2 regions of the Pseudoalteromonas sp. SG45-5 genome follow, and region 2 is predicted to be linked to the other one. Evidence: predicted binding sites of a transcription regulator. Region 2 holds the regulator's gene; the other holds the start of a gene.
What was found. Region 2 encodes sigma-54, which starts transcription at its own class of promoters, with help from an activator protein. Its sites were predicted from a motif close to GTTGGCACGNNNNTNGNNT; they were not measured.

Region 1 (5,226 bases), on a different contig from region 2:
GGATGTATAACCATCTGCGTCATTTTCATTAACACTAAAGCTAGAGCCAAATTGAGTTGTACCATCAAATTTAAGGTTTATGGCTAAAGCGGCAGCACCAGTACTTATTTCAGCATTTGTAGTTGCAGTAGCGCCCGCAACACCAACAGATAAGTTGACAGCTCTTACATCCGGTGTTGTCGAATAAGGGATCATTTGACCGTTTGTATCAAATTTTATAGTTAAAGTACCAGCGGCCACTGTAGTAGCTGTACCTGTTCCATCATCAACCGATTGAGTTCCTGTTGTTGCACCCGTTGCAGCTAATTGCGCTTGAGTTAAAGGCTTTCCATCTAAAAAGAACATGGCTTGCCATTCATTACTACCCGTGTGATTAAAGTACTGGGTCATCACATGGCTATTGCCTAATGAGTCAAACACTTCGGTTGATTGAGAAAAGTTATACTGGCTACCATCTTTAGGATCGAAAAGAGCCGGTGCAACAGGGTATGAAATTATATCACTTGCTGAACTTAAATTACCGTTAAAATCAATAGAGGTACTTGCTTGAGCTGGAATATTAGACGCTTCAATTTTTAAATCGGTTAAAACACCCGATACAATTGTCGTCTCCCCACCTGCGGCTTCAGATACGCCAAACCCTTGCAATGTGGAGCCATTCGCATTGACGATATTCAGATTATTATCTAGCGTAAATTGACCTGCTTGGGTATAAGCCGTGCGACCATTTTCTGATATTGCAAAAAAGCCTTGTCCATCAATTGCAATATCAAGCGCATTACCAGTACGAACAATTTCACCGCCCGTTACAAAATCTTCTTTAATATTAGTAACTTTAACACCACCACGCTGACCACCGTTGTAAACAGCAGCAAACTCGGCCGTATTATTTTTATATCCTGCAGTGCCAGAGTTTGCGATGTTATTACTTGTTACTTCTAAGCCGGTTTGTGTACTTTTAAGGCCACTAAGACCTATATTGAACATAGACATATTGTTTATTCCTTTTTTAGTTTTACTTATGCCAGTTGATTAATTTCAGTGAGACCAAAATTACCCAAACCATCAACTTGTAATAAAATATCTTCTGGTGTTTTACCAACCGATACTCGCTCAACATTCCCGCTTAGCCATGTATCGAGCTGCTTTGGAATGCCTGATGTTGTTGCATAAGCCCTAACAGCGTATCCACCTGCGTCTTGGTTATCAAACGCAAAACGAAGTGCACCCACGCCAGAATATGGCAGGTTTTTCTCTTCTATTAGCTCACCATTTTGGTTGTATAACTGAACAGTAACCGAATCTGCTGGTGTATCTAAATTGACTAACCCTGCAACAGTACCGTCTTGCTCTAACGCCACACTGTTTGCTTTAACATCAACAGACTGACCAACCATGCCCGTTGCTTCAAGCACAGTTAAACTGCTCATATAATCGAGCCCTGTGCTGGTGTTTTGTCTAATACCTTGTAGTGATTCAACATTTGAAAACTCAGCGAGCTGGCTTACATAAGCCGTACCATCCATTGGTTCTAATGGATTTTGATTACTAATTTGAGCAACAAGAAGTTCTAAAAACATCGTCGACATTTCTGCTGATGAACTATTACCTGAAATGTTAGTTTTGCTATTAACAGCATCTTGCGCATTTTGATTGGTTGTATTCACTTGCATTTTATTATTGTCCTAATTTTAGAATACTTTGCTGCATACTATTAACGCGCCCCATTACCTCAACAGACGTTTGGTAGCTACGACTTGCTGACATCATATCGGCCATTTCTTCAAGCACGTTCACATTAGAATAAAAAACATAACCATCACCGTTCGCAATAGGGTTATTTGGCTCATAACGCTGTTCAACCGTTCGGTTAGATTCGGTAATACCCAAAATATCTACTGATGCTGAAATAGATTGACCATCTTGTGTTTGTTTATATAGAGCCGAAAATACGGGTTTAAGCGCTTTATATGCGTCGGCTTCTGAGCCTGCTGCCGTATCGGCATTTGCTAAGTTAGAAGCAATCGTATCAAGACGAATAACCTGAGCACGCATTGCGCTGCCGCTTGCATCGTAAATTGAGTTAAAAGACATTACACATCTCCTTTAATAACTTTATACAAACCATTTATTTTCATATTTAAAAAAGTCATGCTGGTTTGAAAGTCCATGCTGTTATTCGCAAACTTTGCTTGTTCAATATTAAGCTCAACCGTATTACCGTCACTTGATGGTTGATAAGGTACACGGTATTTTAGTTGTTCTGCCTGAGCACCCATAAAGTCAACATTTCGATTTTGTGAAATACTTGATGAAACGTCATTCATAATTTGACGATAATCAACATCTCGAGACTTAAATCCCGGTGTGTCTACATTTGCCAAATTACTTGCTATTATTTCGGCACGATCTAGCCTTAGCTGCATTGAAAATGGATGAACGCCTAACGCCTTATCAAATAGTTCCATGTTGCCTCTACTTTTTGATTCTTGTATGCTCACACATTCGCATACTTCTACCTGTTGCAGCTTCTACTACAACCTTTATGCCAACTTTATAAAAAACTAGGAATCAATGACTTACATAAAAAACAACCTCACCCGCCAATGCAAAGCGGAAGCTAAACTTCCTCAAGGGAAGTTTGTTTTTTTCCGTGTGTTTTTTATACTTGTTTTTTTTAGTACGCAACAAAGTGCGGCAAGTAACATTAATTTTGATAAGCAGATACATACCTACCTACAAAAAGAAATTGATTCTTATCTCGCATCAATCGGCTCAAATAAACAACAACAAAAAATTAAGCTCTTCATTCCAAAAGGGAGTACTAATTTAAATTGTGAAAACATGCTAATTAGCCGTTCAAAAAAAGAAGACCCGCCTGCGGGGCGAATTAGCCTTACAGTCCAATGTGAATCACCAAAATGGAAGTTTAGAGCAAGCGCTAAAGTAAATTTATGGATTGATCTTGTTGCAGCTAAAAGAAACCTAAGCAGGGGCGAGTTACTTACCGCTGATCTTTTACACTACAAAAGCACAGATGTAAGTAAACACTTACATTCAACAGAAGCAAAAATAAAACCATTAGTTGGCATGACGGTAAAGCGAGAAATAAAAAAAGATGATATTATTTCGCGCCGCCATTTAGAAAACATGTATTTAGTAAATAAAGACGAGTTTATTTTATTACAAGTAAATACCGCTAGTTTTTCAGCTAATGTAAAAGCTGTTGCACTACAAGATGGGCAGTTTGGTGAAATCATCAATGTTAAAAATCTATCTTCAAACAAAGTTGTTCAAGGCAAAGTAATTGACAAGAGAGTTGTAGAAGCTATTTTTTAAAAATTATTAATAAAAAAGTTAAGTTAAAAGTATTATTGGTCGCTACCTATATTTATGCAGGTATGAACAATTTTAAATATGATGAGTAACCCAGTATGAATATAACAAATGCACCCGCTTTACACGTTGAACAAAGCCAGAAGTTAACTTCTCGCTCTGCAACGCCAAGCACGCAAGAGCAAAAACCTAATCACGCTCCTGAAAAAAACACCAGTGAAGTCAGTGCGCTTAGTAAATCTATAGACTCTACATTTGAAAGCCTATCGTCTCAGCCTGATGTAGATATGGAAATGGTTGCTAAAGTTAAAGCCGCAATCGCTAATGGTGAATTTCAAATAGATATTGATGCAACCGTTAATGCCCTTGTTGAGCTACATAAATAATGACCATAAGCACGTTAAAAGAATATATAGTTAGCCTAAAAAACGACATTAAAAAGCTCGATGCATTAATTGTATTTCTTGAGTCTCAGTACGTATTATTAAGCCAGCGCGACATACAGCTTGAAGAACATAATATTAAAATGCTGAAGCTTTTAGATAGTCTCAATGATTCGCATACTAAGCGTGATGCATTTTTAGTGAGTTTAGGCTTACCTAGCGGTAAGGAAGGACTAACTCAATTAAGAAGTAAACTACCTAGTGATGTAAATGCAATCACCAACAAATTATTGCAAGAACTAGAAATAAAAACGAAAACATGCAAAATGATGAACGAACGTTCTGGGCAATTACTCTCAAGCCAACGTCGATTGATGCAGCGCTTAACGGGTGGCGAAAACAAACAAGCCTATCCAGAAATGCAATTATAATAAACGTTTAGTTACGGCTTAATTCGAAACGCATGTTATAAACGTTTCATATATCCCTACTGTATACTTTAAATGCAACTCTTTGCTTACCCAGCCCAATTAAGATAGAAATTCTCTCATCACATTTATAGCAAAAACATCACCCTAATTTCATTCACTAATCTAGGGATAAACGGCATCAAGCTTGTACCCACTATGTTCACAAGGATGTATTTAAGTGTATAATTATAAAACATTTATATAATATGGACTTTAAATAATGAATAAAATAAAGTTACTCTTACCTCTTTTCGGAATCCTAGCTATAGAGGCTGCAAATGCTAGTATTAATATTAATATTAGCCCTATCGGTAGTACTGAAGTTGTCAGCGGTGGTGGTGATTTAATGTTTAGTTTGAAAATTACTAATGAATTTTCAGTAACTAAAAATGTAGATTATTTTAGCTACTTAATATTTCCGGATAGTAAACATTACAATATTGATGCACCACTAGAACAAACATTATCACCTGGTGAGCAGTACGAACCATCTAAACGTATTTTGAATATACCCAATTGGTTTCCAGGTGGTAATTATACCTACAGATTTTCTACTCAAGACCGTTCTACAGGAAAAATAAATTTTCAAGAATTTAAATTCAGTAAACAAACAGACGGAATTCGTCTGTTTGGTCATGGAGTATTTCAAACTTGTGCTATGGATTCATTAGGATTAGAGTGTTGGGGCGATAGAGGTAAATATGTAGATCAGGGGCAGTACAGTATCCCTGTACTTTCAGAAATTGAAGAAGTATCTATCGGCGGCGGGTTTAATTGCGTATTAGAAAAAGGGAAAAGTAGACCTCGCTGTTGGGGTAAAAATGATATACGTACTTCTGCGCCGAGCCTAAATAACCCAAGAAATATAGTATCTGGCGATGCACATTCTTGTGCCATTGTTGATTCAGTAAAAAAAGTAGAATGCTGGGGCTACTCCCCTGATGGAGAAGCTACGCCACCGTCAACGTCTTTAAACAACCCGATTCAAATTACGACCTCTGATTCTCATAGTTGCGCATTGAATCAGCCCGCTTCTG
Region 2 (5,226 bases):
AAGCGATGATGCTAAAGCACGTGCTAAAAAAGTAAAATTGCTTATTTGCGATATTGATGGTGTATTTTCTGATGGGCGCATTTACTTAGGCAACCAAGGTGAAGAACTAAAAGCATTTAATACTAAAGATGGATTTGGTATAAAAGCGCTCATTAATAGCGGCTTTAACGTTGCGGTTATTACTGGACGTCACTCGCAAATTGTACAAAACCGTATGAGTAGCTTGACCATACAACACATCTACCAAGGTCAAGAAAATAAACTCGTTGCTTATGAAGAACTAAAACATAAACTTGATCTAACGGATGAACAAATTGCTTATATTGGTGATGATGGTCCTGACATGCCAGTGATGGAATTAGTCGGTTTTGCAGTCGCTGTTAACGATGCTCACCCGCTAATTAAGCGCCTGTCACACTACACCACACAAATGCCTGGCGGCTTCGGTGCAGTAAGAGAGCTTACAGACTTATTAATGCTAGAAAATGGGCACCCACTGACCACACAAGGTACAAGTTCATGAATATAGCGCGCATAATATTAAGCGTTTTATTCATCAGCTGTATGGTTTGGCTTTGGTACCCTTATTTTACGCAAACAAACATTACTACACAGAGCACATCTGAGGTTATAGCTGAGCCTGATTATACTGCAATAGAACTAAAACAAACTGCGTATGATGAGCAGGGCAAAATAAGTCACAAAGTGACAGCTGCCAAAATGGAGTTATATCAACAATTAGGTTTTACCTTTTTTGAAAAACCTATTTTTACTTTATATAACGAAAAACAGGCTTGGCGCATAAATGCTGATGAAGCAACCCTGTACGAAGGCAAACAATTAGTTTTAGAAGGTAATGTTGTCGCTAAAAATCTAACAGATAAAGCAATGATAGAAAAAATCAATGCCGATAATATTCAAGTAGATATAAAGCTACTGACAATGCGCTCAGAGCAACCTGTAGTTGTAACTGGACCTAATTTAAAGATCACTGGTAAAGGCCTTGAAGCCGATCTTAAAACCGAAGTGATAAAACTTATTAACCATACGCGAACCATATATTATGACCAATAAATTTTCAAAAATACTTATTATCCCAACGTTTTTATTAGCATTTAACAGTAATGCAGCAGAGCAGTCGACTCAACCGGCTGCCAACCAAATCTCAATAAGTGCCGATAAACAAGAAGGTCAATTAAAAGCCAATGTGGGTATTTTCGAGAAAAATGTAGAAATTATTCACGGAAATCGCCGCATTACCGCCGACCGCTTAGAAGTACACAAACGCGAAGAGCTCGGTGATAATAAGCAGCTATTAATTGCCACAGGCAGTCCGGCACATTTTGAAGAAAAACAACCCGACGGCACGACTATGAGCGCCAGTGCTGATGAAGTGCGTTACGATGTATCTAAGCGTTTTTTAACGCTTGTTGGTAATGCGCAAGTATCGCAAGCTGGGCAAAAAATAAATGCAAAAAGTATTACTTACGACATAGAACAGCAATTAATTAGCGCTGAAAAAGATGAAAATTCAACGGATCGCGTTCACACAATTTTAGTGCCTATTGAAGCTAAAAAAAGTAAAACAAGCGATAAAGGCCAACCATGAGCACATTAAAAGCAGAACTATTAGCCAAAAGCTATAAAGGCCGAGAAGTTGTAAAAAACGTCGGCCTTGAAGTTAAAGCTGGCAGTATTGTTGGCTTACTTGGCCCAAACGGCGCTGGTAAAACCACCACGTTTTATATGATTGTGGGCTTAGTACCTAGCGATAAAGGAAAAATATCTATCGACGATAACGATATTACTCTTTTACCTATGCACAGTCGTGCTAGATTAGGCATAGGCTACTTACCACAAGAGTCTTCAATTTTTAGAAAGCTAACTGTTTATCAAAACTTAATGGCAATTTTAGAAACACGTAAAGAACTTAAGAAGCAGCAAAGAGAAGATACGCTAAATAATTTATTAGACGAATTTAATATTCAACATATCCGTGACAGCCAAGGTATGGCGTTATCGGGTGGTGAACGTCGCCGCGTAGAGATAGCCCGTGCATTAGCGGCTAATCCCAAGTTTATATTATTAGATGAACCGTTTGCGGGCGTTGACCCAATCTCTGTACTTGATATAAAAAAAATCATAGAACATCTCAAAAATCGTGGGATTGGTGTGTTAATTACCGATCATAACGTAAGAGAAACCCTTGATGTTTGCGAAAAAGCCTACATTGTTTCTCATGGGGAGCTGATTGCATCAGGTACTCCAGAACACGTATTAAATGACAAAACAGTACGCGATGTTTACTTAGGCGAGCAATTTAGGCTGTAACATTTACGCCATGTCTTTAAGCATCTGCTAGTATTAATTATAACAACATAAAAGGATTGTTAGAGATACATGAGGCAATCACTACAGCTGCGCATGGGCCAGCAACTTACAATGACTCCACAATTGCAACAAGCTATTCGTTTGTTGCAACTCAGTACATTGGATCTCCAGCAAGAAATACAAGAAGCGCTCGACAGCAACCCACTTTTAGAGGTTGAGGAACAAGACTATTCTGAAGACGCTGCAGGTAAAAATGAACAAAAAGCAGACACCGATGATATAACTGTTAGCGCATCTGCCGACGATGCTCCAAGCGAATACGAACAAGACAGCGGCGAAGCACTTGCTAAAGATACGGTAAGTGACGACATGGCGATGGATGTTAGCTGGGACGAGTACATGAGTGCAGCTCCAGCCTCTTCATCAGGTCCAATGCCTGAAGACGAGTCTATATACCAAGGTGCATCAACGGAAACGCTCCACGAGTATTTAATGTGGCAACTTCAACTAACGCCATTTAGCCCTACTGATGAAGCGATTGCGATTGCTATTGTGGAAGCCGTAGATGATTCAGGCATTTTAACACTAAGTTGTGAAGAGATTCTCGAAAGCTTCAACCAAGAAAACGAAGATGATAATGAAGTTGAACTTGATGAAATAGAAGCTGTTTTAAAACGCATTCAATTATTTGATCCGGTCGGTATAGCAGCGCGTAGTTTACAAGAGTGTTTGTGCATTCAACTTAATCAGTTTGATAAAGAAACACCCTATATTAATGAAACAAAAATGATTTTAACCGAGCACATAGACTTATTAGCAGCTCGCGACTATCGTACATTAATGAAAAAAACGAAGCTCAAAGAGGAAGAGCTTAAAGAAGTAATGACACTTATTCATACGCTAAACCCAAAGCCTGCAGATACGATTGTTAGGGAAGAGTCTGAGTATGTAATTCCTGATGTGTCAGTGAAAAAAATTAAAGGCCGCTGGGTTGTTGAACTAAATCCAGATAGCATGCCAAAAATTCGCGTAAACAGCCAATATGCTGCGATGTCTCGCACTGTTAAATCAAGCGGTGATAGCCAGTTTATACGCTCGCATTTACAAGAAGCTAAATGGTTTATTAAAAGCTTAGAAAGCAGAAACGATACATTATTAAAAGTAACTAACTGTATTGTTAAGCAGCAGCAAGGCTTTTTTGAACATGGTCCTGAGGCCATGAAACCTATGGTTTTAAATGATGTTGCTGAAATGGTGGAAATGCACGAATCAACTATTTCGCGTGTAACCACTCAAAAGTATATGCATACACCTCGGGGGATATTTGAGCTTAAATACTTTTTCTCAAGTCATGTAAGTACCGAAAATGGCGGTGAATGCTCATCTACAGCAATACGTGCACTTATCAGAAAATTAATCGCTGCAGAAAACTCAGCAAAACCATTGAGTGATAGCAAAATAGCGGATATATTGGCTGAGCAAGGAATTAAAGTAGCGAGACGTACAATCGCAAAATATCGCGAATCTCTGGCTATTCCACCGTCAAATCAGCGAAAAAGTCTGATTTAAGACGCAAACAAAGAGGGTAATGCTTATGCAACTAAACTTAACTGGTCGTCACGTAGAATTAACTGATTCACTAAGAGACTATATAAATACCAAATTTGCGAAGCTAGAAAGACACTCTGATCATATTAATAATGTTCATGTCATTCTTGATGTAGAAAAACTAAGCCAAAAAGCAGAAGCAACAATACATGTAAGTGGTGCTGAGTTATTTGCCTCAACTGAGCATCAAGACATGTACGCTGCCATCGATTCGCTGATTGATAAGCTCGATCGCCAAGTAATTAAACACAAAGAGAAGCTTGCTCGACACTAATATGATGAAATTAAGCTCACTTATATGCCAGGACTGCAGCAAAGCTGCGGTCCTTTTTAATAGCAAAAAAAGAATTTTAGAGCTTATCAGCGAACTTGCTCACGATAAGCTTCCGTACCTTTCTCAACAAGATATTCTTAGCGCTTTACTAAGTAGAGAAAAGCTAGGCAGTACTGGTATAGGTAGAGGCATAGCGATCCCTCACGGGCGCATGAGCGGTGCACAAGAGCCCTTAGCCTTAGTACTCGTTAGTGAAACACCTATTAGCTTTGATGCAATTGATAATCGTCCCGTTGATATTTTTGTTGCACTCATCGTACCAGATGGTGATAACCAGCAGCACTTAAAGACTCTGGCAACCATTGCTGATAAACTTAACGACAAAGAATTTTGTAAGCAATTGCGCAGTGCAAAAACGGATACCGAACTGTATCAAGTTATTGTTAAGCAATCGTGATTAATATAAAGGGTGATAAATGGAGTTAATTATCATAAGTGGCCGATCGGGTTCTGGAAAGTCGGTTGCTTTACGCGTTGTTGAAGACTTAGGTTATTATTGCGTAGATAACATTCCGTTAAATCTGTTACCTTCTTTGGTACGCAGCGTTTCTGATAACTACGATAAAATCGCAGTGAGCATTGATGTACGAAACCTTCCTAAGGAACAAGAACAGTTTAATGATATTCTTGAATACTTACCCGGTTTTGCAAAGCCTACCTTATTTTATTTAGACAGCGAAGATCAAACACTGATAAAACGTTTCTCTGAAACACGCCGCTTACATCCCCTATCGGTTGACTCACTGCCGCTTGATTTGGCAATCAAAAAAGAAAAAGAATTACTTGATGTGCTAACCACTCGAGCCGATTATATGATTGACACAAGTGACTTAAGTGTCCATCAACTTGCTGAATCTATTCGTGAAAAAATATTAGGAAAAAAAGACAAGCAGCTTATTGTCACGTTTGAATCGTTTGGTTTTAAACACGGCATCCCTAAAGAAGCAGATTAT

Region 1: flgB (flagellar basal body rod protein FlgB) is a predicted target of sigma-54. The motif match lies at 2,535-2,553, and genes of this name have one in related genera.

The regions. Positions count from the first base shown of each region.
Region 1 covers NZ_JACJEM010000023.1:12,105-17,330, forward strand. Annotated here, with positions in the region: gene H5119_RS09290 (flagellar hook protein FlgE) at 1-993, opposite strand, end outside; gene H5119_RS09295 (flagellar hook assembly protein FlgD) at 1,020-1,673, opposite strand; gene flgC (flagellar basal body rod protein FlgC) at 1,678-2,094, opposite strand; gene flgB (flagellar basal body rod protein FlgB) at 2,094-2,468, opposite strand; gene flgA (flagellar basal body P-ring formation chaperone FlgA) at 2,575-3,339, shown strand; gene flgM (flagellar biosynthesis anti-sigma factor FlgM) at 3,435-3,722, shown strand; gene flgN (flagellar export chaperone FlgN) at 3,722-4,150, shown strand; gene H5119_RS09325 (hypothetical protein) at 4,410-5,226, shown strand, end outside.
Region 2 covers NZ_JACJEM010000050.1:26,956-32,181, forward strand. Annotated here, with positions in the region: gene kdsC (3-deoxy-manno-octulosonate-8-phosphatase KdsC) at 1-523, shown strand, start outside; gene lptC (LPS export ABC transporter periplasmic protein LptC) at 520-1,074, shown strand; gene lptA (lipopolysaccharide transport periplasmic protein LptA) at 1,064-1,609, shown strand; gene lptB (LPS export ABC transporter ATP-binding protein) at 1,606-2,331, shown strand; gene H5119_RS15555 (RNA polymerase factor sigma-54) at 2,401-3,900, shown strand; gene hpf (ribosome hibernation promoting factor) at 3,926-4,213, shown strand; gene ptsN (PTS IIA-like nitrogen regulatory protein PtsN) at 4,218-4,670, shown strand; gene rapZ (RNase adapter RapZ) at 4,690-5,226, shown strand, end outside.